2 regions of the Clostridium sp. NSJ-145 genome follow, and region 1 is predicted to be linked to the other one. Evidence: predicted binding sites of a transcription regulator. Region 1 holds the regulator's gene; the other holds the start of a gene.

What was found. Region 1 encodes NrdR, which represses ribonucleotide reductase genes. Its sites were predicted from a motif close to CACNANATNTNGTG; they were not measured.
Region 2: nrdD (anaerobic ribonucleoside-triphosphate reductase) is a predicted target of NrdR. The motif match lies at 6,895-6,908, and genes of this name have one in related genera.

What each region holds. Positions count from the first base shown of each region.
Region 1 is NZ_JAJNOS010000007.1:58,995-74,432, reverse strand. It holds gene LQE93_RS07800 (ribonuclease J) at 1-185, shown strand, start outside; gene typA (translational GTPase TypA) at 393-2,219, shown strand; gene mltG (endolytic transglycosylase MltG) at 2,307-3,320, shown strand; gene LQE93_RS07785 (O-methyltransferase) at 3,338-3,982, shown strand; gene LQE93_RS07780 (peptidase U32 family protein) at 3,986-5,221, shown strand; gene udk (uridine kinase) at 5,243-5,860, shown strand; gene LQE93_RS07770 (penicillin-binding transpeptidase domain-containing protein) at 5,916-7,541, shown strand; gene sigK (RNA polymerase sporulation sigma factor SigK) at 7,670-8,365, shown strand; gene LQE93_RS07760 (type IV pilus twitching motility protein PilT) at 8,467-9,522, shown strand; gene ftsZ (cell division protein FtsZ) at 9,936-11,060, shown strand; gene LQE93_RS07750 (sigma-E processing peptidase SpoIIGA) at 11,248-12,051, shown strand; gene sigE (RNA polymerase sporulation sigma factor SigE) at 12,060-12,767, shown strand; gene sigG (RNA polymerase sporulation sigma factor SigG) at 12,848-13,621, shown strand; gene LQE93_RS07735 (YlmC/YmxH family sporulation protein) at 13,712-13,990, shown strand; gene nrdR (transcriptional regulator NrdR) at 14,051-14,503, shown strand; gene pgeF (peptidoglycan editing factor PgeF) at 14,699-15,436, shown strand.
Region 2 is NZ_JAJNOS010000013.1:53,504-68,941, reverse strand. It holds gene rsmA (16S rRNA (adenine(1518)-N(6)/adenine(1519)-N(6))-dimethyltransferase RsmA) at 1-750, shown strand, start outside; gene LQE93_RS12410 (DUF7922 domain-containing protein) at 891-2,102, shown strand; gene LQE93_RS12405 (hypothetical protein) at 2,239-3,066, shown strand; gene LQE93_RS12400 (Mrp/NBP35 family ATP-binding protein) at 3,080-3,919, shown strand; gene LQE93_RS12395 (ferredoxin) at 3,995-4,183, shown strand; gene thiT (energy-coupled thiamine transporter ThiT) at 4,211-4,864, opposite strand; TPP riboswitch at 4,918-5,020, opposite strand; gene LQE93_RS12385 (hypothetical protein) at 5,043-5,246, opposite strand; gene LQE93_RS12380 (PadR family transcriptional regulator) at 5,331-5,786, opposite strand; gene LQE93_RS12375 (DegV family protein) at 5,792-6,637, opposite strand; gene nrdD (anaerobic ribonucleoside-triphosphate reductase) at 6,926-9,037, shown strand; gene nrdG (anaerobic ribonucleoside-triphosphate reductase activating protein) at 9,314-9,823, shown strand; gene asnS (asparagine--tRNA ligase) at 10,042-11,436, opposite strand; T-box leader at 11,497-11,718, opposite strand; gene LQE93_RS12355 (cytochrome b5 domain-containing protein) at 11,872-12,663, shown strand; gene LQE93_RS12350 (metallophosphoesterase family protein) at 12,804-13,502, opposite strand; gene LQE93_RS12345 (M24 family metallopeptidase) at 13,678-14,754, shown strand; gene LQE93_RS12340 (purine-nucleoside phosphorylase) at 15,018-15,438, opposite strand, start outside.

The DNA of each region.
Region 1 (15,438 bases):
GGGAATCTGAACCATTGATGGATGAAGCGAGAGATATAGTTAAATCTATATTATTAGAGTGTGAAGAAAAGAAGATAAATGATTGGGCTACATTAAAGTCGAGAGTAAGAGATGAACTTAGAAGTTATCTATATGAAAAGACTAAGAGAAAACCGATGATTTTACCAATAATAATGGAAATATAACTGGAAGTTGACAAGAGGTCAAATAGATAGTAGAATAGCTTATAGATTTGGAAATTGGATACATGTGTATCCAATTTTCTTTTTGGGTAAAATATTTATAGGTTTACATTAAAGCAAAGATAATAATTTAAATAATTTGAAGTTACTCTTTTAAAACTTCTGACAATATAATTTAAAATTATTATTACAAATTTGGAGGAAATATATATGGAATTAATAAGTAGAGATGATATTAGAAATATAGCTATAATAGCTCACGTTGACCATGGTAAGACTACATTAGTTGATGCTATGTTTAAGGAAAGTCACGTATTTAGATCTAATGAAAAAGTTGATGAAAGAGTTATGGATTCAAATGATTTAGAAAAAGAAAGAGGTATAACAATCCTTTCTAAAAATACTGCAGTTATGTACAATGGAATAAAGATAAATATTGTAGATACTCCAGGGCATGCTGATTTCGGCGGAGAAGTAGAGCGTGTACTTGATATGGTAGACTCAGTTTTATTAGTAGTAGATTCATATGAAGGACCTATGCCACAAACAAAGTTCGTTTTAAAGAAAGCATTAGAATTAAAATTAAAACCAATCGTTGTTATAAATAAAATAGATAAACCGAATGCAAGACCAGAAGAGGTTATTGATGAAGTATTTGAGTTATTCTTAGAATTAGGTGCAGATGATGAGCAATTAGATTTCCCAATAATATACGCATCAGCAAGAGAAGGTTTTGCTAGATACAATGTTGAAGATACAAATATGGGAATGGAACCATTATTTAAGACTGTTATAGAAAATGTTGAATGTCCAAAAGGATATATTGATGGACCTTTCCAAATGCTTGTAACAAGTTTAGATACTAATGAGTACTTAGGGAAAATTGCTATAGGTAAAATCCACAGAGGAAAAGTAAGAAAAAATCAACAAGTTGCATTAGTAAGAAAAGATGGTACAACTTCTACTTATAAGGTATCAGGTGTATTTGGATATAATGGATTACAAAGAGAAGAGGTTCAAGAAGCATCTTTAGGAGATATAATTGCTTTAAGTGGTGTTGTTGATGCTAATATAGGTGAAACTATAGCAGATTCACAAAATCCAGAAGCTTTACCATACATAGAAATTGATGAGCCAACATTAAACATGAACTTTATGGTAAATGATTCACCATTTGCAGGTAGAGAAGGTGACTTCGTTACATCAAGACATTTAAGAGATAGATTAATGAAAGAGCTTGAAACAAATGTAAGTTTAAGAGTAAATGAGATAACTCCTGATTGCTTCGAAGTTTCAGGAAGAGGAGAATTACACTTATCTATACTTATAGAAACAATGAGAAGAGAAGGATTTGAGCTTCAAGTTTCTAAACCAAACGTTATATTTAAAACTATTGACGGTAAAAAGATGGAACCAATGGAATACTTAACTATAGATGTACCAGAAGAGTTCATGGGACCTGTTATGGAAAAGATGGGACCAAGAAAAGGTGAAATGGTTAATATGACATCAGCTGTAAATGGTTATACTAGATTAGAATTCAATATACCAGCTAGAGGTCTTATCGGATTCAGAAGTGAATTTATGACTGATACAAAAGGTAATGGTATAATGAACCACGTATTTAATGGATATGGTCCATACAAAGGAGATATTCCAACAAGAAGCAGAGGTTCAATAGTTTCATTTGAACAAGGGGAAGCAATTGCTTACGGATTATTTAATGCTCAAGAAAGAGGTAAGTTATTTATAACTCCTGGAACACCAGTATATGAAGGTATGATTGTTGGAGAGTGTTCAAGAGCAGAAGATATAGATATAAATGTATGTAAAGGTAAAAAGTTAACAAATACAAGAGCGTCTGGTTCAGATGATGCAGTTAAACTTGTACCAGTTACTCAATTAACATTAGAACAATCATTAGAGTTTATAAATCATGATGAATTAGTTGAAGTTACTCCTGTTAGTGTAAGAATGAGAAAAAGAGCATTAAATGCTGCTGAAAGAAAGAGATTAATAAGCAGAAGTAAAAAATAATAGCTAAATTTCTTTAAAATTTCATAAAAAAGTATTATAATAGTGAATAGCCTTTAGGGGCTATTTACTTATATATAGGGGGTATTTATGAATTTTAAATCTAAAAGGTTAATTAAGATTGCAATGGTAACAATCTTATGTTTTATTATCGTAGGTATAGTTGCATTTAAATCTGTAATAGATAAACCTTTAAAAATAGTTTCAGATTATCAGGTAACGATAGATGAAGGTGAAAGTTTTTATAGCTTATTAAATGAACTAAAATCAGAAGGCGTTATTAAAAATACAGTAATTATAAAAGCTTACACTAAAATTAATAGACTTAATTTAGATATTATACCTGGTCAGTACATAATGAATAAAGATATGTCTATTAAGGATATTATTGAACTATTAAAAAGAGAATCAGAAGATAGCTACATAAACTTTACAATACCTGAAGGTTTTACAATTGATGACATAGCAGAAAAATTAGAAAATGAGGGTATATGTAAAAGTGACCAGTTTATTAATGCTGTAAAAGAATATCCTCTACCATCATACATAAAAGAAAATAGTGAAAAAAGATATAACCTAGAAGGTTTCTTATTTCCAGATACATATAAATTTGAAAAAGGTATAAAACCAGAAGCGATAGTTCAAACTTTATTGAATAGATTTGATGAGGTTTGGAATGAAATAATAACAAACCTGGGTGTTGAAGTCAATAATGATGATATTGAAAACATAATTACTGTTGCATCAATGGTTGAAAAAGAGGCAAGAGTAGATGAAGAAAGACCTACTATTGCATCAGTTATATACAATAGAATAAATGAAAATATGACATTGAGTATTGATGCAACTGTATTATATGCTCACGGATATCATAAGGATAAACTTTATTATAAAGATTTAGAGATAGATTCTTTATATAATACATATCTTTACAAAGGATTACCGATTGGACCAATAAGTAATCCAGGAGCACCGTCTATTATTGCAGCATTAAAGCCAGAAGATACAGATTATCTATTTTATGTTTTAGAAAGTGATAATAAGCATTATTTTACAAATAATGATGAAGATTTTATGAAGAAGCAAGAAGAACTTGGATATTAACTAGTAGGAGGAATATAATGAGTGGAATTACCTATGATTACATGGAAGGATATATAAGGTCATTAATACCTGAAAGTGAAGGCAAAATCAAAGAATTAGAAGATTTTGCTGAGGAAAATAAAGTTCCTATAGCACAGAAAGAAACAATAAAATTTCTTGAATTTATGGTAGGGATGAAAAAGCCTTTAAGAATATTAGAGCTTGGTACCGCTATAGGTTATTCTGCTATATTAATGTATGAAGCTGCAGGAACTAATCCACATATAACAACTATTGAGAGAAGCGAGGAAATGATTGGGTTCGCTAAGAAAAATATCGAAAGCTTTGGTTTAGAGAAGAATATAACTATTGAAGCTGGAGATTGTTTAGATGTTTTAGAAAGACTAGAAGAGCCATATGACCTTATCTTTATGGATGCAGGGAAAGGTCATTATAACCATTTCCTTCCTCACTGTTTAAGACTTTTAAAAGAAGATGGAATTATTATAGCAGATAATGTGTTATTTAGAGGTATGGTTGCATCAGATGATTTAGTTAAACGTAGAAAAATAACTATAGTTAAAAGAATGAGAACATATTTAGAGATGGTTTCAAATGATAAAAATTTAGTAACATCAGTAATACCTATGGGAGATGGAATTGCTATTACTAGAAGGAGGTAAAAAATGAGAAAACCTGAAATACTAGCTCCGGCTGGTAATCTAGAAAAATTAAAAATTGCTGTAGACTATGGTGCAGACGCAGTTTACATAGGTGGAGGAAGGCTTAATCTTAGAGCTTTTTCAAATAATTTTACTACAGAACAAATAATGGAAGGTATAAAATATTGTCATGATAGAGGAAGAAAGTTATATGTAACTTTAAATGTTTTCCCAAGAAATCATGATTTAGAAGGGGCAGAAAGCTATATTAGAGAACTTTATGAAATAGGCGTAGATGCAGTAATTGTTGCAGACCCTTCGCTTGTGGCTATATGTAAAGAAGTAGCACCAGAACTTGAAATCCACTTAAGTACACAAGCTAATACTGTAAATTGGAGAGCTGTTAAGTTTTGGTATGAACTTGGAGTTAAAAGAATTGTTTTAGCAAGAGAGTTAACATTTAAGGAAATAAAGACTATTACATCTTATATGCCTAATGGATGTGATATTGAAGCCTTTGTTCATGGGTCTATGTGTGTAGCATATTCAGGAAGATGCTTAATATCTAATTATATGTTAGGTAGAGATGCGAACAAAGGGATATGCGGTAATGTTTGTAGATATAAATATTATTTAGTTGAAGAAACAAGACCAAATGAATACTATCCTGTGGTAGAAGATGATAATGGAACTTATATAATGAATTCTAAAGATTTATGTATGATCAAACATATACCAGAACTTATTGAAAGTGGAATTTATTCTTTTAAAATAGAAGGAAGAATGAAAAGTGAGTTTTATGTAGCTTCAGTTGTTAAAGCTTATAGAGAAGCTGTTGATTCATATTTAAAAAATCCATATGAATATGAATTTAAAGATGAATGGATGGATATCTTAACAAAAATAAGTCATAGAAAATACCATACAGGATTCTATCTTGGGATAAATGGTGAGGAAAATTATGATGAATCATCATATTTAAGAGATTATGATTTAGTAGGTATGGTAAAGGAATATGATGAAGAAACTGGGGTAGCAACAATACTTCAAAAAAATAGAGTTTTTGAAAATGATGAAGTTGAAGTTCTAAGAGCTGAAGATCCATACTTTAAAGTAACACTAACAGAAATGTTTGATATGGATAAGAACGTAAAGACTGATGTAGCTAATAGAGCACATATGATGTTTAAAGCTAAGGTTAATAAACCACTTAAGAAAAATGATATGCTAGTTAAAGCAAGTAAGAAACTTACTTTGTAGAATCATAGAGGAGGACTATTAATGAGAAGACCTGTGTTAATAGGGATTACTGGGGGAACAGGATCCGGAAAAAGTACTATAGCTGACGCGTTATATTCTACTTTTTCAGAAGATTGTATAGCGATGATACAACAAGATATGTATTATAAAGACCAAAGTCATTTATCAATGGAGGAAAGAGTTAAAACAAATTATGACCATCCAATGGCTTTTGACAATGATTTATTAGTTGAGCATTTAAAGTCACTTATAAATGGTGATTCTATTGAAAAACCAAGTTATGACTTTACTGTACATAATAGAGCAAAAGAAACTACAACAATAGCTCCAAGAGATATTATACTTGTTGAAGGAATTCTTATCTTAGAAGATGAGAGAATAAGAGATTTATTAGACATAAAAGTATATGTAGATACTGATGCTGATATAAGAATATTAAGAAGACTTGTTAGAGATATAAATGAAAGAGGAAGAACTGTTGAGTCAGTTATAGATCAATATTTAACTATGGTTAGACCTATGCATATGCAGTTTACTGAACCAAGTAAAAGATATGCAGATATCATAGTTCCAGAAGGTGGACATAATTATGTGGCTATAGACCTTCTTATGACTAAAATTAAGGATATATTGAAGTAATTGTATAAAACACCTTTTTTTGGATAGAATTTATTCAAAGGGAGGTGTTTTATTTTTGTATAAACATGTTATAGATAAGAGAAGAATAATTTTTATTTTAATTATATATGCATCAGTACTAATTTTATTATCAGTACGATTATATTTTCTTCAAGTACGACCATCTACCCAAGTTCAAGGGGAGTTACAAAATCACCAGATAGAAACATTAGCAGAACTTAATTATAGAATTTTAGATACAAATGGAAAAGATTTATTAAGATATAAGAAAAAATATGTTTTAGTAATTGATTCTAAGCCTTTTCAACTTAATAATTATGAAGAAACACTAGAAGATTTATTAGCATTAAATTTTATTATGAAATCAGAGGATCCTGATTTTAATTATTCAGATATAATAGCTTTAAATGGTAAAACTTATTATGATGAAATAACCGAAGAGACATATAATAAAATTAAAAAGTTAGATAATATTAAGGGTATATATTTATATGTTTATGATATGATAGATCGTGATGAGGGGTGGAGAATAGAAAATTTTATATCTAATATTACTGAAGATAATGCAGTGGAAGGATCATTTCAACGAGAAATATTAGATATAGTTGAGAATAATGAATATCCTTCAATTAGCTTTAATTTAGATCAAAAAGCAAATTACACTGAAAGTGTATTAAATTATGGAGAAAATAATAAAAACTTAAAACTTACAATAAATAAAGAGTGGGAAGAAAAAATAAGAAAAGTAATTCTAGATGATTCTTATAGTTTTTTAGATAATATAGGTGTTGTTTTATTAGAGAGTGAAACAGGAAAAATTAGAGCTATGGTACAAAAGGATGAAAGTAAAGCAAATGTAAACTTGGGAATAGGCACCATAGGATATGAACCAGGTTCAATATTTAAAGTATTAACAGAAGCTATAGGTTTAGATTTAGGAAAGATTTCTTCGTCAAGTACGTTTACTTGTGAAGGTAAAATTTGTACTAAGCTAGGTGAACCATATGCACATGGAACTTTAACAGTAGATGAAGCATTACAAGTATCTTGTAATGATATATTTGCTAAGGTTGGAGAATTAGCAGGCTATGAAAATATGATAAAATACACTGAAAAGTTAGGCTTATATCAAAAGGTATTAGGTCTTTCAGGTGAAAATAAAGAAGAGGCAGCAGGGATTAAAGCCACTTATGAAGATGGAATAAGTAATTTTTCAATAGGACAATGTGTAACAGTTACTCCATTGCAAATAGCTGGAGCTATAAATGCGGTTGTAAATGATGGTATTTATATTAAACCAACAATTATAGATTCAATTATAGATAATGATGATAATGAGGTTGAGCATATTGATATTGAAGGAAATAGAGTATTTAGTGAGACAACAGCAAAAATAGTTCAGGATAGTATGACAAATGTAATTTGGAAAGGTACTGGTTATGAAGCTAAGGTAGAAGGAATAAAACAAGGTGGAAAAACTGGTACTTCTACAGGTGAAGGTGGAAAAACTAATCATGGTTGGTTTGCTGGATACTTTGAAATGGATGGTAAAAAATATACTTTGCTCGTAGTTGCACCTAATATTGGAGATAGTCATCCAGATGGAAGAGAACTTGGTGGAGGTAATACTGGAGCTCCAATCTTTAGGCAAATAATTAATTCTCTGAATTCAAATAATTAAATAAAAATAGTATAATAGACGGCTTATTTAAGCCGTCTATTATTTATTCATAAAATTTAAAATTAAATGAAGCAATATTTTTAGAAAACATCATATTATATAATAAGCACTGCTAGGAGGAAAATGGAGTGATATTATTTTCTAATATTATGGAATTCTTTTCTAACAATATTCTTTTAACTGGATATATTTCGGGAAATAATACATTTCCAAAGCCTTTGGACGAAAAGGAAGAGGAGAAGTATTTAGAGTTGTTGAAAGAAGGGGACAAAAGAGCAAAGAGCATTCTTATAGAAAGAAACTTGAGACTTGTAGCTCATATAGTAAAAAAATATTCTTTTCCAAACAAAGATATTGATGAATTAATTTCTATTGGAACAGTGGGTCTAATTAAAGCTATAGATTCTTTTGATGCATCAAAAGGGACCAGATTAGCTACATATGCTTCTAGATGCATAGAAAATGAAATTTTAATGCTATTTAGAAATAATAAAAAGCAGAATAGTGAAACATCATTACAAGACCCTATTGGAGTGGATAAAGAAGGAAATGAAATATGTTTAATAGATGTTTTAAGTAGTGATAAAGACTCTGTTCTTGATAAAGTAGAAGTTAATTTACAGATAAAAGCTTTATATACTAAAATGAGTACAGTATTAACCGATAGGGAATCAGAAATTTTAAAAATGAGATATGGATTGATTGATGGAAGATGTAGAACTCAAAGAGAGATAGCTGGAGATTTGGGAATTTCACGATCTTATGTATCTAGAATTGAGAAAAAAGCTTTAAAGAAGTTAAAAAAAGAATTATCAACTAAATAATACAAAATATTATAAAAAATTAAAATACATTGAATTATTACCATATATTTTATAGAATATATATAACGGCTAGATATTTTAAGCCTATAAGGGGGAGTTATATGTATTTTTTAAAAGAACTATTAGTTAATACATTAGAGTTGGGAGCTTCAGATTTACACTTAACTGTAGCAGTACCTCCTACTGTAAGAAAAAATGGTAAGTTAATTAAAATAGGTAATGAAAATTTATTGCCTGAAGATATAGAGAAATTTGCAAGAGAGATATTAGAAGAGAAATACGAAGAATACCTGGAGATTGGAGAATATGATATATCCTATTCTTTAACTGGAGTAGGAAGATTTAGAGCCAATATATTTAAACAAAGAAATAGTGATGCGATAGCAATAAGAGTAATAGCTTTGAAAATACCGACTCTTGATGAACTTAAATATCCATCGGTATTAAAAGATATTTCAAATAAACAAAGAGGATTGATTTTAGTTACAGGACCAACAGGAAGTGGTAAAAGCACAACTTTAGCAGCTATGATAAATGAAATAAATTCATCAAGACAAGGACATATAATAACTTTAGAAGATCCTATTGAGTACTTACACAAACATAAATCTTGTATAATTAATCAAAGAGAGATTGGAAAGGATAGCAAAAGCTATAAAAATGCTCTTAAAGCGATATTAAGAGAAGATCCAGATGTTATTTTAGTAGGTGAGATGAGAGATCTTGAAACTATTTCTATTGCTATCACAGCAGCTGAGACTGGACATTTAGTTCTTTCAACGCTTCATACAATAGGATCAGCAAAGACTATTGATAGAATAATAGATGTATTTCCTCCATATCAACAACAACAAGTTAAAGTTCAATTGGCGTCAGTTCTGCAAGCAGTAGTATCTCAGCAACTTATAGAGAAGGCTGATGGAAGTGGAAGAACTGCAGCTTTAGAAGTTATGGTTACTACTCCGGGTATTCAAAACCTTATAAGAGAAGGAAAGACTCATCAAATTGAATCTGCGGTTCAAACAGGAAGTAAATACGGAATGAAAACAATGGATATGGCTTTAGCAGATTTATATAAAAGAGGTGAAATAACATCGGAGTCAGCTATTAGTTACGCAGTTGATAGAGAAACGTTAAAAAGGCTTATGATAATTTAAAATTTAAAAAGTAAAATATTAGGAGGGAGTTGTTCCTCCTTTATTTTTTTGAAATTTTTTGAAAAAATATAAAGGAAATAAATAATGTATGTTGAATAAATTAATTGAGTAGAAAAATATATTCATTTAAATTGTATTTTAGAACTACTTAATGTATTTAATTAAAGAATAGTTTATAGTAATTTTCGTGGAGTTTTTTGTTAAATTGGTAAGATATACTTAAAGTCTGCTAAAACCTACAAAATTCTTCAATAAATATATTTTTTCTATTGTTAAATGTATATAAAATGATGTAAAATTATAATAGGATAAGTTTTTAAAGTTAATATAGGTATAATTTAACTTATGCTGTTGAGTATTTTTATGGAATTATTTAAACTTTACTAATAGAGATTTTTAAAGGAGGAATTGTTTTGTTAGATTTTGAATTAGATATGCAAGAATTAACTAATATAAAGGTCATAGGTTGCGGTGGCGGCGGAGGTAATGCTGTCAATAGAATGGTACTTGAAGGATTAAGAAATGTAGAATTTATTGCTGTTAATACAGATAAACAAGCATTATTGTTATCTCATGCTAATACTAAAATCCAAATTGGAGAAAAGTTAACAAAAGGATTAGGTGCTGGAGCTAATCCTGAAATAGGTAAAAAAGCTGCTGAAGAAAGTAGAGAAGAAATTGCTGAAGCGATTAAAGGCGCTAATATGGTATTTATAACTGCTGGTATGGGCGGAGGAACAGGAACAGGTGCTGCCCCTGTGGTTGCAGAAATAGCTAAGTCTATGGATATACTTACTGTTGGAGTTGTTACTAAACCGTTCCCATTTGAAGGTAAAAGAAGAATGAGACATGCTGAAATGGGAATAGAAAACTTAATGCAAAAAGTTGATACATTAGTTATAATACCTAATGAAAAGTTATTAGCTATGGCAGATAAGAAAACAACATTATTAGATTCATTTAGATTAGCAGATGATGTATTAAGACAAGGGGTACAAGCTATTTCTGACTTAATAACAATTCCTGGTGTGGTAAATGCTGACTTTGCAGATATTGAAACTGTAATGAAGAATAAAGGGTTAGCTCATATGGGTGTTGGATATGGTAAAGGAGATAATAAGGCTCAAGATGCAGTAAGACAAGCAATATCATCACCATTATTAGAAACATCAATTGATGGGGCTACTGGCGTAATAATTAACTTTACAGGTGGAGTTGATTTAGGAGCTATAGAAGTTTATGAAGCTGCTGAAATTGTTAGAGAAGCTGCAGATATGGATGCAAATATTATATTCGGGGCAGTTATTGATGAAACTTTAAATGATGAAATAAGATTAACTGTAATTGCAACAGGTTTTGAGGATGATAATGCTAAATCATCATTAAAAGCTAGCGAGCCAAAAATGGAAATAAAAACACCAATTACTCAAAAAGTAGAGGAAGTTGTTAAAGAAGAAGTCGTTTCAAAGGTGGATCCATTATTAGATATTGACAGAGAAAGTGTTAATATACCAAGTTTCTTAAGATCAAGAAGATAATATAATAAATAAAATGAAGTGTTTAAAAGCTATCAAATTAAGTTTTGGTAGCTTTTTATTTTTATGTAATAAAAATAATGTGCTTTATTGTAAAAAAAATTAGACTAAAAAATTAATATTTGAACTTAATTATGACAAAAAAATAATTAACTTAGAAGTATAATTTTATTAAATGAGGAGGGGTGGTATGGAAATTTATGTAGATGTTATAGTTGTAGAAAATTTTATAATAAACTTATTTTTATTATTGATTACTACCAAGTTATTAAAATATCAATATAGAAATATTAATATTTATCTAGCGGCAATAATAGGAGCCATATATACCCTAGTGTTGTTTATAGATATTAAAATGTTATCATCTTTAGTATTCAAAATATTAGTTGCTATGTTGATGATTGCAATGGTTATAAGACCAAGAAGAATTACAAATATAATTAAAGGAACTATAGTGTTTTTCATTAATTCTTTTATGTTATGTGGTTTATGTTTTGGACTTGTAATGATGCAAAATACTTATGTATTAGGAGAAGGCTTTAGTATTAACAACTATTCTATTAAGTGGATACTATTATCTATTATGGTATTTTATATAGTTTTAGTAAGGATTAATGACTACTTGAAAGATAGAGCTACAATTAATAATTTTATATATGATATATATATTAATATTGGTGGAAATATATTAATTTTAAAAGCATTTTTAGATACTGGAAATGAACTTAGAGAAGTAGTAAGTAATTTACCGTGTATAATAATTGAGGATAGGTATTTAAAAGAAATTGATATTAAAGAAAATGATAAATATATAATAAATTATAATACGATAACAGAATGTGGACAACTTGAAGGAATTAAGGGCGATAAGATAATGATAAGGAACAGTTTAAATGATGAGTGGCAAAGAATTGATGCAATAATTTGCAAGAGTCCAATGGTTTTAAGTAAAGACAATGATTATCAAGCGTTATTATCAAGAGGGGTTATATAGGAGGAAGTATGAGAAAAATAATTTTACTATTAAATAAAATTTTATCTAAGTTTAATTTATTTGCTAAAAAAGTATTTTATGTAGGTGGAAACGATGCATTACCACCACCATTAAAGAAAGATGAAGAGGAAGAATTAGTTGAAAAATTAATGACCGGTGGGAGTGAAATAAGAGATATATTAATTGAGAGAAACTTGCGACTTGTAGTCTACATAGCAAGAAAATTTGAAAATACAGGTGTAGGTGTAGAAGATTTGATATCAGTTGGAACTATAGGATTAATAAAAGCAGTTAATACTTTTAATCCTGATAAAAAAATAAAATTAGCAACATATGCTTCAAGATGTATTGAAAATGAAATACTTATGTACTTGAGAAGAAACAGTAAAGTGAAAGCTGAAGTATCATTTTATGAACCTCTGAATATAGATTGGGATGGAAATGAATTATTGTTATCAGATATTTTAGGAACTGAAAATGATACTGTTTACAACTTAATTGAAGATGAGGTTGATAAACAATTATTATTTTTAGCTTTAAAAAATTTAAATGAAAGAGAAAAAGAAATTGTAAAATTAAGATTTGGATTAGATGGTTATAGAGAGAAGACACAGAAGGAAGTAGCTGATATGCTTGGAATATCTCAGTCATATATTTCTAGACTAGAAAAGAAGATTATAAATAGATTAAAAAAAGAAATCAATAAAATGATATAGTTTGTCTTAGTATAAAAGATACCTCTATCGGAAATAATTAAAAATGCAGTATGTTATTTCTTAAAGAGGAGTTGAAGATTTTGATCATTAACAAGGTTGAAATTTGTGGAGTAAATACTTCGAAGTTACCAGTACTTAAAGAAAAAGAAAAGAGGGAACTCCTTCTAAAGATGAGAGAAGGCGATAAAACTGCTAGGGAAACATTTATTAAAGGAAATTTAAGGTTAGTATTAAGTGTTATACAAAGATTTAATAATAGAGGCGAAAATGTAGATGATTTATTCCAAGTCGGATGCATAGGACTTATGAAGGCTATAGACAATTTTGACCTATCACAAAATGTTAAGTTTTCAACTTATGCAGTTCCGATGATAATAGGAGAAATTAGAAGGTATCTTAGAGATAATAATGCTATAAGAGTCAGTAGATCTTTAAGGGATATAGCATATAAAGCTTTATTAGTTAGAGATAGATTAGTTAAAGATAATAATAAAGAACCAACTATTTCTCAAATTGCAAAGGAACTTAATATCCCTAGAGAAGATGTAGTTTTTGCACTTGATGCAATCCAAGATCCAGTATCATTGTTTGAACCGATTTATCATGACGGTGGTGATGCTATATACGTTATGGATCAAATTAGTGATTCAAAGAATAGTGATGACAGTTGGTTAGAAAATATATCTATTAAAGAGGCTATGAAAAAGTTAAATGATAGAGAAAAATTAATTTTAACATTAAGGTTTTTTAATGGAAGAACTCAAATGGAAGTTGCAGATGAAATAGGCATTTCTCAAGCTCAGGTTTCACGATTAGAAAAAACTGCATTAAAACATATGAGAAAATATATTTAGGACTCTTTTGAGTCCTATTTTTTCGCTATTTTTATAATAAATTTATATTAGTAATCATATAAATAATTAAGTAGAATAGGAGGGGTAATTATGGATGAAGATTTAGTTTTATTTTCAACAAATGCTATAAGAAGTATGGAGGTTATCGATATATCTACAGGTTCTAAGCTAGGATATGTTAAAGATTTTAGGGTGGATGTAAATGAGCAAAGAGTTATATCACTAACATTACCATCGCCTACTAAAAGTTGGTTTGGAAAAGAAGAAGATATAGAAGTGCCATGGGAAAAAGTGATTAAATTAGGTGTTGATGTTTTATTGATTGATGGAAGTGATATTCAAAGGGAGTTAGAGCAAAATAGAATCTAGCAAATTTTATTAAAAGATAATATAATATAGTAAAGTACATATGAGAAAGGTTTGATAAATATGAAGTGCCCTTTTTGTGGATTTGACGAAAGCAAGGTAGTTGATTCTAGATCTACAGATGATAATACAACTATTAGAAGAAGAAGAGAGTGTGCAAACTGTAGCAAAAGGTATACAACTTATGAAAAAATTGAGGATATTCCAATTTTAGTTATAAAAAGAGATTCAACAAGAGAAAACTTTAATAAAGAAAAAATCGTCAATGGGCTAATTATTGCATGTCAAAAAAGACCTATTTCTAGAAGGCAAATTGAGGATATAGCTGAAGATATAGAAAAGTCTATATCTAATAAAATGCTGACAGAAGTAGAGACAAAGTTGATTGGTGAAATGATAATGGAAAGATTGAAAAAAATAGATGAAGTATCATATGTAAGATTTGCTTCTGTATATAGACAGTTTAAAGATATAAATACATTTTTAGAAGAAATAAAAAATTTAATGACTAAATAATAAAAAATAGACTTTCTCAATTTAGAAAGTCTATTTTTATATTGTTTATGGCAAAGATAATAATTATATATAAATTAAAATTTATATTATCATTTTTACTTAAAGTTAAAATTAAGTAAAAAATATATAATTGAATAGAAAACAAATATAAAAAATGTTAAAATATGCACAAGTATATTAAAAGTGAGGATTTTTATGAAAAAAATAAATATAAATAATTTAAAAGTTTTTAAGGATTTTTTAGTTATTGAAGGGGAGAAGGTTGATGTTGTATTTTCAACAGCTAAGGATTCTAGAAGTTTTAATAGAAATACTGAAGAAGGGCAAAAAAATATAAATTCATTAAAGGAAGATTTTAATGTTAATGAAGTTGTGTATCTTCATCAAATACATAGTGATAATGTATTTGTATTTGAAGGTGATGCAGAAGAATTTAGAGAGTATGAAGGGGATTCTATAATAACAAAAGAAGAAAAAGTTATTATTGGAGCCTTTACAGCAGATTGTGTTCCGGTAATTTTAGTAGATGAAAGAGAAGGTGTCATAGCTGCGATTCATAGTGGTTGGAAGGGAACTTTTAACTCGATAACAAAAAAGACTATTGAAAAAATGATTCAAGAATATGATGTTAAAATAGAGAATATTAAAGTTTATATTGGACCTCATATAAGACAGTGCTGTTATGAGGTATCTGAAGAGTTAAAAGAAAGCTTTTTAAATAAGACTAAAATAAATGAAAATGAGCTATTTAAAGGTAGAAATCTTAGTATGGAGCGTTGTATCTTAGAAGATTTAAGAAATATAAATATTAAAGAAGATAATATTTATACAATTAATCTGTGTACTTATTGTGAAAAAGACATAAAATTATTTTCTTATAGAAAAAGTGTTGGAACGTATGGAAGGTTATTTACTTTTGCTTACAAGAAATAATA
Region 2 (15,438 bases), on a different contig from region 1:
TCTGTTCCAAGAGACATAGTAGATGGAGCTGATGTTGGTCCAGAGGATTTAGTTATAGAAATAGGACCAGGGGTAGGTACATTAACAGCTCAATTATTAAAAATAGCTAAAAGAGTTGTAGCTATAGAATTAGATGATACCCTAATACCAATACTTACAGAAGAATTAGGAGGATATTCTAATTTTAGTCTTATACATAATGATGCATTAAAAGTAAACTTTGATGAGATAATAGGTGACGAGAAAAGCGTAAAACTAGTTGCTAATCTTCCATATTATGTTACAACTCCAATAATAGTAAAGCTATTGAAGGAAAAGCATAAGTTTAAATCATTAACTATAATGATTCAAAAGGAAGTAGCAGAGAGAATGAATGCAGAACCTGGTAATAAGGAGTATGGTGCATTAACTTTATTGGTTCAATACTATTGTAATACTAAGATTGTTAGAAAAGTACCACCTGCTTGTTTTATACCAAGACCAAAGGTAGATTCTATAGTTATAAGATTAGATAAACTTGATGAACCAAAAGTAAAGGTAGATAATGAAAAATTATTCTTTGATATAATAAGAAATTCATTTAATATGAGAAGAAAAACTTTATGGAATGGCGTAAAGAGCATTGGACCAGCAAAAGAAAAATTAGAAGAGGCATTTGAAAAGGCTGGAGTTGATCCTAAGAGAAGAGGAGAAACACTAACTATACAAGAATTTGCAACATTATCTAATTGTATAAATGAAATAATTTAAATAATTAATAATTAAAGTCAGCGAAAGCTGGCTTTTTTCATTAATTAATAATTATAAATTCTTCAGTTTTAATTATTAACATATTTGGCTATGCAATGCATATAATATATGGAATTTATATAAATTGGAGGTTCTATAGAGTGGCAAGTAACAATAAATTGTATAGAAACTTTATAATATTGCAAGAAGACGAGAGAGGATATTCTAATGCAACAGGTAAAACGCTATCAGGATATTCTAAGATTGAAGCAAGAGCAGAAAAATGCAAAGTTTCTTTCTATGCTCAAAACTTGAAAAAAGATACTGATGATTATCATATGGTACTTATCTGCTGTAAGAAAGATTGCAAACAAATAATCGATCTTGGAAAAATAGTAATAAGTGATACTGGTAAGGGAGAAATAACAAAAGAGTATGATGCGTCTAATATAGGTGGATTAGGAGTTAGCTTTGATAAGATATGTGGAGCTGCTGTGGCTAAAATGAAAGATGGACTACCTATATATGTTATGTGTGGATTTTTAAATAGTGAACAACCTTCAGACAATTGGAAGAATTATAAGGTTGTAAAATGCAATGAACATAAACCAATAACTATGGAGAAAAAGCCTAAGAAAGATGACTGTAAGGATGATAAAAAGTCAGATAAAAAATCAGAAAAGAAATCAGATAAGTGTGAACATAAAAAGAGAGATGATGATGATAAACCTGTAGAAATTTCTTCAATTAGTAAAGATGATAATAATGATAAGGTTCAAGAAGAACCTAGGGCAGAAGAAGTAAATACAGAAGAGACTAAAGTAGAAGAAGAAAAAGTAGAAGAGCCGAAGGTAGAGGAAGTTCCATATGTTCCTAGGGAAAACTTAAGAGGTAAGTTTGAAGAGTATGAAGAACAAATAGAAGCTGTTAAGGAATTTGACCCAGATGCTTCTGATATAAGAGGTAGTATAGGAGAATATTTTGAAGCAGTAGCTAACGGATTCGAAAGATGTAAGGGTAAATATAAGGAAGTTAAATATACAAAATGGTATAAGGTTCCTGTAAATGATTTATATGAAATGTGTAATATGTCTAATTATAATAAATATACTTTAGCGTATTATCCTATGCTTAACTACTATCCTTATATTAAAAAACATGGATATTTTATGTTAGGATATAAATGTGATTCTGAAGGAAACTTAAAATATATAGTTTATGGAATTCCAGGAAAGAAAGATAAAGATGAACAACCTTATGATGGAAAGACTGGATTTGTTACATGGGTAAATGATAATGACAGTGATGAAGTAGGATGTTGGTTAATGTTCTATGATTATAAGAATTCAACTGTGGTTGTTCCTATGCAATAATTGGGAAATGTATAGGAAATATGTAACATTAATGTTTGCGATTAATTAATTAAAGTATTATAATTATTTATAATTAGGAGAAGTATTTATACTTCTCCTAATTACTTTAATTAAAAGGTATATAAAGGAGAAAAAAATGACAAGAAAAGCAAAAGTAACTTTGTTATCAATTTTTCTAGTAACTATGACTATCTTAGGAGGATGTAATCCTATAGAAAGTATAGAGAAAAAATTTGGAATTAGGAATGAGTATTTTGAGTTTTTAAATAATAATAATGTAAGTAAAATTAGTATTCAAAGTACTAGAGATCCAGGTTTTAAGTTTATTGTAACAGAGGATAGTGCTATAAAAAATATGTATCAACTCTTAGCAAAATCAAAAGTAAGCGAAAGTAAGTCAACATTAGAGCCTGATTATATATTTGAATTTCAAATAGGTGAAGAAGTAAGAAACTTTTATTATGTAGTTGGTTCTGATGAAGGTAATTTTTACAATGATAATGATATTTTCACAACATCTAAGAGGTTAGATGAAGGAATAATACAGAATCTTTCATTTATAAGAAAACCAAGAGATTTTGATTATATATACTATCAATCAATTTTAGATGTATTAAATGTTATTAAAGATAAAATAAAGCTAAGTGATTATAATATAGGAATAAATATTCAAGGAGATATTGAATGTTTAAAATACGTATTTTCAATTGATTTAAAGAGCTTTTTAGAAAAAGCTAGAAAAATAGCTCCTAATATAGACTTAGTAAAAAACAATGATGAAAATTTTGATTTAGTAATAACAGTTAAAAATAGAGGATATGATAGTACAAATTATAAAACGAAAATAACTGTTAATGATAGAATACAAAAATATACTGATGAATATTTCATAACTGCAGTGAATGAATTTAAGGAATGGAATATTAAAGTAAGTGAAGCAAACAATAAACCTAAAGATTGGTAAGGAGGAGAGAGAAATGGGAAATTGTTCAACATGTTCAAGTAAAGCAAGCTGCAATGCTAGTAAATCAGCAGAAAATAATTGTGGAAAAATATCAATAAAACATGGAAAAATAAAAAATGTAATTGGAGTTATAAGTGGAAAAGGTGGAGTTGGAAAGTCTACAGTATCAGGAATTTTAGCAGTTAATTTAGCTAAAAAAGGATATAAGGTTGGAGTATTAGATGCCGATATAACAGGACCATCAATGCCAAGATTCTTTGGTATAAATGAACAAAGAGCTAGAATGATAGCTGTGGATGAAAATAATGCGATTTTTGAACCAGTTATAACTAAGAGTGGAATAAAAGTAATGTCTATGAATCTTTTAATACCAAAGGAAGATGAGCCAGTTATATGGAGAGGACCAGTAGTAACTGGAGTTCTTACTCAAATGTTTACTGATACAAATTGGGGAGAATTAGATTACTTAATAATTGATATGCCACCAGGAACTTCAGATATAACGCTAACTATAATGCAAAGTTTTCCTATATATGAGCTTGTAGTAGTATCAACGCCACAAGATATGGTTTCTATGATAGTTAAGAAAGTAGTATCTATGGCTGAGAAAATGAATATAAAAATTAAAGGTTTAATTGAGAATATGGCATATATAGTATGTACAGATTGTGATAAGAAATTAAAAGTATTTAGCAATAAGTCATCAGAGGAGCATGCAGAATATTTAGGATTGCCTTTATTAGGAGAATTACCTATAAACTTAGAATTAACTGAGGCTGTCAACGAAGGAAGAGCAGAGGAATATATAAAAGATAATAGCTTATATAGTTTAATTTTTGAAGGATTATATTAAAAAGTAAAAAGCGATACATAAAAATCACCATCTGGGGAAAATTAGTATTGTGATTTTTTATAAGAGGTGATAATTATGAAAGCAAACGTAGATCAAGAAACTTGCATTGGATGTGGAATGTGTCCATCAATCTGTCCAGAAGTATTTGATATGAATGATGACGGAAAAGCACATACAATAGTGGATGAAGTTCCAGCAGGAAAAGAAGATGAAGCACAAGATGCAGCTAATAGCTGTCCAGTAAGTGCAATATCAGTAGATTAAAAAAAGATGCCTAATGGGCATCTTTTTTTATATATTAATATTTGAACTCGGATTAAGTGTTTTTAATATTTGATTTAAAGGTAGTAATCCTAATATTACTAAACAAATTAAAAGTTCTATACCTACAGCTGGACCATTTACTGCTAATGAATATATTGCAGGAGACATACCAGCAGGTGCATATTCACCAAAGAAAACAACTCCAGAAATAAAGTGGCATATAAATCTTAAAAACATTCCTACAGTAGCTCCAATTAGTTTTTTATCCCTAAAGAAGCCAGCTATCCCTACAGCCATAAATGGAAGAGGATAATCAAATAGTACTTGAATAGGACTTAATATATACGGATTAATCATTAGCTTTAATAAGCCAAAAAGGAATCCTGTAAATATCCCAACAGATGGTCCATAAACATATGAGATTATAAATATAGGAATCATGCTACCAAGAGATACGCTTCCACCACCATTAGGGAATGTGTAAAGCTTTATCATATCTAATATGATAGCTAATGCTAAAGCTAGTCCAATTCTAGCCATAAGTTGAGCATTAAATTTTATAGATTTAAATTTGATAAATGCAATTAGTAAAATACCGCATGCAAGTAATGTTAGTAGTGTTAATGGACTACTAAATAGTGTTTTAAAATTTTCTGATAAGGTTGCTAGAAAATTTGTCATAAAAAAATACCTCCTTGTTTTGCGCAAGAGGTACCAGTTAAACGAAAATAATAAAAATCCGTATATAGCTTCCCTACGCTGGTATTACCCAGATCAGGTAAAGAAGGGTTAATGATAAAATCATCTCTCAGCCAATTGGCACCCCTAGCACCTTATATAAGATATATTATATAAATTGCTAAAAAAAGTCAATAGATTTATCATGTATGTTAGAAGGTTTATAATTAATACTATAAGTGCCGTTGTACAATCTATCTAAACTTATATTACTACCTATTGGAGATGTATGGCTGAATGATGATAATGGTAGAGTAACAACTGAGTCATCTTCTAATAAGACAAATACTTCCGTTGGCGTATAATCTAAAATAGTTCCTTTCATATTTATTCCTCCTTAGATAACTTTGTGTTAGTTTATGTAATTTTAAAAAAAAATACACCTAAGGTTTTCCCTTAAGTGTAAAATTTATAAATACAAATCACCATAAACTAATCTAAATACTTTTAAAGATTCTTCAATCTTTGGCTTTAATAAAGATTTTCTGTAAGAAAACTCCTTTTCACCCAGAGGAGTTAAAGAATACAATTTTTGAGTTTTCTTTTTTAAATCATTCCATTCACCAACAACTAGGCCTTCTTTTTCTAGCTTTTTTAATAATGGATATATACCACCAGTACTAGGAGACCAAAGTCCTTTTGTTCTTTCAGATATTTTTGTTGATATATCGTTGCCGTTAGTAGGTCCCATACTTAATATATATAAAACATATATAGGTAAAAGTCCTTTAGCGAATACTTGCCCAACAGCTTCTTTTTCTTTCTGAACCTTTTTTAGTTCAGAAAGTTTTTGTTTATACTCTTCATGGAGCCTCTTTTCTTCTGCCTTTAGATCTTCTATGTTGCTAAAATCATAATTAGCCATAATTATTAATCAACAACCTTTACACAGAAGCCCATTAATCCTGGACCGCCATGTACACCAAGAGCAGGACTGATTTCAGAAAGTTTTAAGCTATTAATGTTGTCTAATCCTTTTAATGACTCCATGTATTTGATGGCTTCAGCTTCACAACCACCTTGAAGTACAGTTACATCACATTTGTTTTTTGCAAGGTGTGTTTTTAATATATCAGTAAGTTTTGATAAAGCTTGTTTTCTGCCTCTAGCTTTAACAATATTGTAGTATACACCATTTTCATCTGTTGTAATTATAGGTTTTAAATTTAACATTTCTCCAAGAGTTCCGGCAACTCTTCCGATTCTTCCACCTTTTTTTAAATATTCTAAGGTATCTATAGTAAAGTAACCAGTTATTTTTTCACGAATTTTAGGTAGAGCTTCGATTATTTCTTCGAAAGTTTTTCCAGACTTTATAAGCTTTGATACTTCTATAACTATTTCACCTTCAGGATAAGCTAAGATTTTAGTATCGTAAACATAAGAAGTAAGGTTAGGATGATCTTCTAAGCTTAATCTTAATGAATTAGCTGTTCCAGAAAGACCACCAGATATACATATTGCTATTACATGAGTATATCCTTCTTCTTCTAATTTAGTTAGTATTTTTTCAGTTGTTTCTGGGCTTGGTAAAGATGTTTTTGGTACCTCTTTATCTAAGTTCGCATAAACATCACTAGCTTTTATATCTATTTTATCTTGATATTCACCAGTAGAATAAGAAATTCTAAGTGGTAATAAGTTTACATTATATTCTCTAAGTTCTTCTAAGCTTAGGTCACTACCGCTATCGGTTATTAAAGCAATTTTTTGCATAATTAATCCTCCGAAATTATTTTATTAATTTTATTATATCATAAAAGATATCATTATCAATATTGATAATGTATATGTAGTTATCAGTATTGATAATATCTGTTATATATTTTGTACAATTTAAAATAAAATAGACATATTTAATAAGTGTTAAAAAAGGAAGATAAAATAAAAAAACATTCAAAAATAAGGCTAGATTACCAGCTATATAGGTAAATCGAAATTGCTTTAAAAATTTAAAAAAATTATAATTATAATACAAGATATTGTGTGTAGGGAGTGAAGAAAATGCTATATGTGGTAAAGAGGGATGGTAGAGAAGTAAGATTTAATTCAGATAAAATTGCTAATGCTATAAAAAAAGCTGCTAAGGAGATTGAATATAACCTTAGAGAAAGCCAAGTATTAGATATCGTACAAAAAGCTATAAATTATATAGAGATGACTGGAAAAGAAAAAGTATCTGTAGAAGAAGTACAAAATTTAGTTGAAAAAGCTTTAAATGATAGCGGATATGAAAAAATTCAAAAGGTATATTCAACTTACAGAATTGAAAGAACACGAGTTAGAGAGATAAAATCAGATTTGATGAAAGCGATTAATAAGATAGGAATCGAAACTGATAGAGATAACGCGAATGTTGGAAATAATTTTAGTTCAAAGTTATTGAGAATAGCTTCTGAATCTAATAAATGGCACAATTTAGCTACTATGCCTAAGCACTTAGCAAAGGCACATGAAAATGGAGAATTATATTTTCATGATTTAGATTCTTATAATCTTACAATAAATTGTCTTCATATACCAACAAAAGAGATTTTGGAAAAAGGCTTTAATACAGGTTATGGAACAATATGTCCTCCAAAAAGAATAGAAACTGCAGCGGAGCTTTCTTGCATATTACTTCAATCAAGTCAAAATGATATGTTTGGAGGTCAATCTCATCCAGATTTCGATAACGATATAAGTGTATTCATAGAACCTACAAGACAAGAAATAAGAAAGGAATTAGAGGAGCTTGGAATTGACGAGGAAAGATTAGATGAATTAGTAGAAAAAAAATTAAATAAGAGAATTCATCAAGCTATGCAAGGAATAGTATTTAATCTAAATACTATGCATTCTCGTGCAGGATCACAGGTTCCATTTAGTTCTATAAATTTAGGTATTCCATATACAAGAGATGCTGCACTTGTATGCGAAGCATTTTTAGAAGAATATGAAAAAGGATTAGGAAAGGGAGAACAACCTATATTCCCTAATATCATTTTTAGAGTAAAAGAAGGTGTAAATAGGGAGCCTAAAGATCCATATCATTATCTATATCAATTAGCATGTAGAGTAGCATCTAAAAGAATGAATCCTACATTTATGAATATAGATGCAGATTTCAATAAAGAATTTTATGATAAGGGATATATGCCAGCAACTATGGGATGTAGGACTTATTTAATGAAAAATGTTAATGGAGAGCCAGGTTGTAAAGGAAGAGGAAATATAGCACCAGTTACAATAAACCTTCCAAGAGTAGCTATAGAATCAGGAAAAAATATTGATAAGTTTTTTGAAATATTACAACAAAGATTATCATTAGCAAAAGAAGCACTCCTAAATAGATATGGAGTTCTTAAAAATCTTAAAGTTAAGGATTTACCTTTTGTAGCAGGTCAAGGATTGCTAAGGGGCTCAGAAGGGTTAAAAGAGGATGATTCTATTGAGCCAATATTAAAGCAAGGAACTTGGGGAATTGGTTTTATAGGCCTTGCTGAAGCACTAGTTGCTTTAACTGGAAAGCATCATGGTGAGAGTAAAGAGTCAAGAGAATTAGGACTAAAGATAGTAGGTTTTATTAGGCAATATACAGATAGATTAGTTGAGGAGACTAATTTAAATTGGAGCTGTTATGCTACTCCAGCAGAAGGCTTATCAGGAAAATTTATAAAAAATGATAAAAAGGTTTATGGAATTATAGAAGGTGTAACGGATAAGGAATATTACACTAATAGTTATCACATACCAGTAAAATACCCAATATCAATAAAGGATAAAATTGATATTGAAGCACCTTATCATAAGCTTTGTAACGCAGGACATATATCTTATATAGAAGTTGATGATAGGCCATCACCGGAGACTATCATGGATATATTAAACTATGCTTATAAAGAAACTAATATAAGCTATGTAGGAATAAATTTTCATATAAGATATTGCAAGGATTGTGGTAATTATTTATTTAGTCATGAAGTAACTTGTCCAAACTGCAAAGGAAGTAATATTCAAGGAGTATCCAGAGTAACAGGATATTTAAGTTTAGATGAAAGGTTTGGCCCAGGAAAATATGAAGAAAGACAAGATAGGTATTGTCATTTTAGCGGAAAGAAAAATTCTTATAAATAGATGATTTCAAAGAAATAAAGTTACTAGCATTAATGTAGGTAACTTTATTTTTTTAATAATTATTATAGTTAGTTTAGTGTTTTTAAAAATATGGATAAAGTCAAAATAATACAATAATATATTTTAAAATTAAGATAGGGAGGTTATGAGTGTCGTAGATAAAGTTAATAATAGATTTAGGTGAAACTGTATCTACGATAGAAGTTGTTGAAGAGTTTTGCAGATATATTAATTAGCTAAGAATAAATAGGTTTAATGATATATGAGGTGGTTATATTGGTAAAGGAAGTAAGATTATCAGGTATTGCTTATGAAAGTTTAGTAAATGGACCGGGAATGAGAAGAGTATTTTTTTCACAAGGTTGTAAACATAATTGTGAAGGTTGTTTTAATCCAGAAACACATGACTTTTCAGGTGGAGAAGTAAGAAATATGGATGAGCTTATAGAAGATGTATTAAAAAATAAAATGATAAAAGGTGTAACTTTTAGTGGAGGAGACCCTTTAGAACAAGCAGATAAATTTGCATATATGGCTAAGGCTTTTAAAGATGCTGGATTAAATATATGGTGTTATACAGGATATACATTTGAGAGTCTATTAGAAAAGATGGAAAATGATAATGAAGTTAGAGAATTGCTTGAAAATATTGATGTATTAGTAGATGGAAAATTTCAATTGGATAAAAAGGAGGATGGACTTAGATTTAGAGGGTCTAGTAATCAAAGAATAATAGATGTAAAAGAGAGCTTACTTAGAGACAAAATATCTATTTTAGAATATTAGAATTTGCTTAATAACTAAGTTTTTAGATGGATTATTATAAAAGAACACAAAAAAAGCGCTTGCGCGCTTTTTCATTAATAATGGGGGGATGGGACCTGCATTAAATGCAAGTTGTTATTACATTATAAGTATGGACTTAAATTAGAATTTATATACAACATATTTGTAAAAAAATAAAAAAAGTTAAAAAAATAGAACCCTTTTAGGGCTCTATTTTTTTAGAAGTCTGATTGACCAGTTGTTCTTGGGAATGGAATTACGTCTCTTATGTTAGACATACCAGTGATGTACATTATTAATCTTTCAAATCCAAGACCAAATCCAGCATGCTTAGTTTCTCCGTATTTTCTAAGCTCTAAATACCACCAGTAATCTTCCTCTTTAAGATTTAATTCAGCCATTCTAGCCTTTAATACATCAAGTCTTTCTTCTCTTTGGCTTCCACCGATGATTTCTCCTATTCCAGGAACTAAACAGTCAGTTGCTGCAACAGTTTTTCCATCATCGTTAAGTCTCATATAGAATGCCTTAATGTCTTTTGGATAGTCAGTAACGAATACTGGTCTTTTGAATATTTCTTCAGTTAAATATCTTTCATGTTCAGTTTGAAGGTCAATTCCCCATTCAACTGGATATTCGAAAGTCTTACCACAATTCTTTAACATTTCAACTGCTTCAGTATAAGTAACTTTTCCGAAATCAGAAGATACTATGTGATTTAATTTATCTAATAGTCCTTTTTCTATAAACTGATTAAAGAATGCCATTTCTTCAGGACATTCATCCATAACGTATTTGATTACGTATTTTAACATTGCTTCAGCTAACTCCATATCATCTTGTAAGTCAGCAAAAGCTATTTCAGGTTCAACCATCCAGAATTCAGCAGCGTGTCTAGCTGTATTTGAATTTTCAGCTCTGAAAGTTGGTCCAAAAGTATAAACATTTCTAAATGCTAAAGCGTAACATTCAGCGTTTAATTGACCAGAAACTGTAAGGTTAGTTTCTTTTCCAAAGAAATCTTCCTTATAGTTTATTTTTCCATCTTCAGTTCTTGGAATGTTATCTAAGTCTAAAGTACTTACTCTAAACATTTCTCCAGCACCTTCACAGTCACTACCTGTTAAGATTGGAGTGTTTGTATAAACAAATCCTTGGTCTTGGAAGAACTTATGGATAGCATAAGCAGCTACTGAACGTACTCTGAATACTGCAGAGAAAGCATTACTTCTTGGTCTTAAGTGAGCTATTGTTCTTAAATATTCAAATGTATGTCTTTTCTTTTGTAGTGGATAATCTGAATCAGACATACCTTCAATAACTACTTCTTTTGCTTGTATTTCAAAAGGTTGTTTAGCCTCAGGTGTAGCAACTAAAGTACCCATTACTTTTATAGATGAACTTATTGGAAGCTTTGATACTTCTTTAAAGTTTTCTAAATTATTATCAAAAACCACCTGAACGTTTTTGAAGAAACTACCATCGTTTACTTCTATAAACCCAAATGCGTTAGATGCTCTTAAAGTTCTTATCCATCCAGATATAACAATATCCTTAGAGAAAAACTCTTCAGAATTTCTGTAAAGTGATTTAACTAAAACTTCGTTTTTCATAAAATTTTACCTCCTTGTAACATTATTAAATAAAATAAAAAAACCTCTCGTTCCCATAAAATATGGGACGAAAGGATTACTTACGTGGTACCACCCAAATTGCCTAAAAAGGCCACTTAGTAAATTATTAACGGTATTTAGCCGTCTAAGCCTACACAAGCAATTGCTTTTTCGGTTAGAAACTCCGAGATGTTCTTCGCTTTTAACTTCGTATAAGGCTTACACCATCCCTTACTCGCTAAGACTACATTTAAAAGTTACTCTTCTCATCATAGTTAATATAATTATATGAATAAATCTTAATTAGTGTTAAGGTTATAAGTTAGATTTATTAAACTCTACCTTAATTTTAATAATTCGATTTTACAATACTTTACTAACATTTGCAACCTAAATTCATAATATATATTTATAGAGTATTCATTGGAGGTTGTAATGAATAAGAAGGATTTTTTACAAGAAAAATATGAAGAACTAAATAGACTAAAGATATCAATTCAAGACTATCCTAAAGAATCTATAGATAACATACTTAAATCTATTAGTAATATATGTGATGAGATAAACAAACATTTAGAAAATAAGAAACATAAAGAGGATAAGGATATTAAGAATACTAAAGAGAATAATGAAAATGATTATAATGATGAGTGTATTGATAATAATATCGAAGAGAAAGAAAATGATAGTAATGAAAATAGGAAAAGAAAGAAAAAGAGTAACGAGAAACATAATATTGAAAGAGAGGAGATTATACTTACAGAGCAAGAGCTTTCTGAGTTTAATGGGAAAGATGGAAAGCCGCCTTATATAGCTATAGATGGGATAATTTATGATGTAAGTAAAATAAATAAGTGGAAAAATGGACAACATCATGGAATGTTAGCAGGCCAAGTATTAACTGAAGAGTATTATAAGTGTCATAGTAAAAAGTTAAATTTAATAAAGAAAGCAAGAGTAGTTGGTAAGTTAAAAGAAGAAAATAGAGGAGATAGGGTTTTTACTAAGCAGGAATTAAGCAAGTATAATGGTAAAAATGGAATGCCAGTTTATGCAGCTGTAAATGGAGTCGTATATGACTTTACAAAAATTCTACAATGGCAAGGTGGAATGCATTATGGTTTAATGGCAGGACAGGATTTAACAGCATACTTTGAAGGGTGTCATTCAAATAATTTGGATATATTAAAAAATGGAACTGTTGTAGGTACACTTAAAGAGTCATAGAATGAAAAATATAAATTTAATTAATAAAAAAGCCTTCGGCTAGAATATACACTAGCTGAAGGCTATATTTATCTCTTTGAATAAGCAAATTACTTCTAAACATCAAAGAAATATAATTATTTAACTAACGGTACTAAAAGTTATTCTTGGCCACTTTCATAAGAGTGAGTTATTGAATTAGGGAAGTTTAACATAGCACAATCCTTAACTATTCTTTTGAATTCATATTCAATTTCTCTAATAGAAACATTTACTTCACCGTCATCAGAAATATCTATAAGTGCATAAGTGCAGTTAGGGCGACCAATTTTAGGTTTTCCTACACTACCTACATTAATATAAAGTTTATTATCAAATTTTTTGCAAGAAGGTATGTGGGTATGTGCACAAACTAAAACATCACCTGTAAAGTTGTTCATTGCTTGAACGGTATTTTCTCCATTTTCAAATAAGTACTCATTTATTTTTTCAGGACTTCCGTGAGTAAATACTATATTAACTCCATTAATAGAATATTCTAATTTAAGAGGTAGAGAATCTAAATAGTATTTATTAGAAACTCTAACTTCATTAACAGCCCAAGGTAAAGAAAAAGAATTTATAGTTGTATTTCTAATATAAGTATAATCACCATCTACAACAGAAGCATCGTAATTACCCTTTATACATGGAATCTCTCTTCTTCTTATTAAAGCAACTACTTCATTAGGATGTGGTCCATATCCTACTAAATCACCAAGACAGATTATCTTATCAACTTTTTGTTCATCTATATCTTCAAGCACTTTCATAAGTGCATATAAGTTTCCGTGAATGTCTGAGATTGCAGCTATTTTCATAAATTTATTTCCTCCTATTTACTAATAATATAATTATAACATTCAAATTTATTAATAAAAGAATAAATTCAAAGTTATAGATATTATAAAAATTTTGAAGTATTATTTATTAAAGAAACTCATTTTTTTATAAATTAAAATGATTAAATAGGAATATGAATGGAAGGTATGAAAAATGAAAGATTCAAGAGTTAAAAATGTATTAGTTCAAATGGAAAAAAATAATTTATCTCAAATACTTGTTACATCGCCTGAATCTATTTTTTACTTAACAGGAAAAATGATTCATCCAGGTGAGAGATTTTTAGCATTATATTTAGATGCTAATGGAAATCATAAATTTATAGTAAATAAGCTTTTCCCTATACACGAAGACTTAGGTGTAGAAATTGTTTGGTACGATGATATTGAAAATCCAATAGATAGATTAGCTAAGATAGTTAAGGCTGGGGAAGTTTTAGGTGTAGATAAAGATCTTCGTGCAACTTTCTTAATTGACTTAATGGAGAGAAATGTAGTTAAAACATTTACAAATTCATCACCAATAATTGATATGTTAAGAGCTATTAAAGATGCAGAAGAGATTCAAATAATGAAAGAAGCTTCTAAAATTAATGATGCCGTTATGCTAAAGCTTTGGAAGAATTTAAAACCAGGAAATTCTGAAAAATATTATGCTAATCTTTTATCAGAGATATATGAAGAAGAAGGTGCATCAGGATTTTCATTCTCTCCAATAATAGCTACTAGTCCAAATGGAGCAGATCCTCATCATGGAACAGGTAAGGATAAGATTAAAGTTGGAGATAGTGTAGTTTTAGATATTGGTGGAAGATATAAAAACTACTGCTCTGATATGACTAGAACAGTCTTTATAGGGAAAGAACCAAGTAAAGAGCATGCTGAAATTTATAATATAGTTAAAAATGCTAATGAAAAGGCTATTTCTATAATAAAAGAAGGAGTTAAATTCTCAGATATAGATAAGGCTGCTAGAAACTTAATAACTGATGCTGGATATGGAGAATATTTTACTCACAGAACAGGGCATAGTATAGGAATTGAAGTTCATGATTTTGGTAATGTAAGTTCAGTAAATCATGATGAAGTAAAGGCTGGAATGATATTCTCTGTAGAACCTGGTATATACCTAAAAGATAATATAGGAGTAAGAATTGAAGATTTAGTTCTTGTAACAAAGGATGGATGTGAAGTTCTAAATTCAGTTACTAAAGAAATTACTGTAATTTAAATAGGCAATAGTTAATTAGGTAATATGTAAAAGATAGTTAATTATAATAAGAGTTAAGTTAAACTTAGCTCTTATTTTTTTATGATAAAATTTTTATATGGAAAGTGTAAGATTAATATAAATATTTCGTTATATAAAGTAGAGGCTCAGTAAGGGGAATGTTATGAGAATAAATGAAAAAAATTTTCTTTCAAAATTGAGAAAAAAAGATGAAAAAGCCGGCTTTATGCCGACTTTTTATTAGAAAGTTATATTTTTAAGTATTAAATTACTTCAATAACTCTATTCATTAATTTTATAAAGTCATTTTTAACTCTAGCAGAAGTTTCGATAACTTCTTCATGATTTAAAGGTTGATCTAAAATACCTGCAGCCATGTTAGTTAAGCATGAGATACCAACTGTTTTGATTCCACAGTGATTTGCAACTATAACTTCAGGAACAGTAGACATACCAACAGCATCTCCACCCATAATTCTAGCGAATTTTACTTCAGCTGGAGTTTCATAAGTTGGACCTGAGAACATTACATATACACCTTGTTTTAAATCTATTCCAAGTTCTTTACCTACATTTAATACCTTATTTCTTAATTCTAAGTTATATGCCTCAGACATATCTGGGAATCTTGGCCCAAACTCATCTAAATTATGTCCGAATAAAGGATTTGAACCAGAGAAGTTT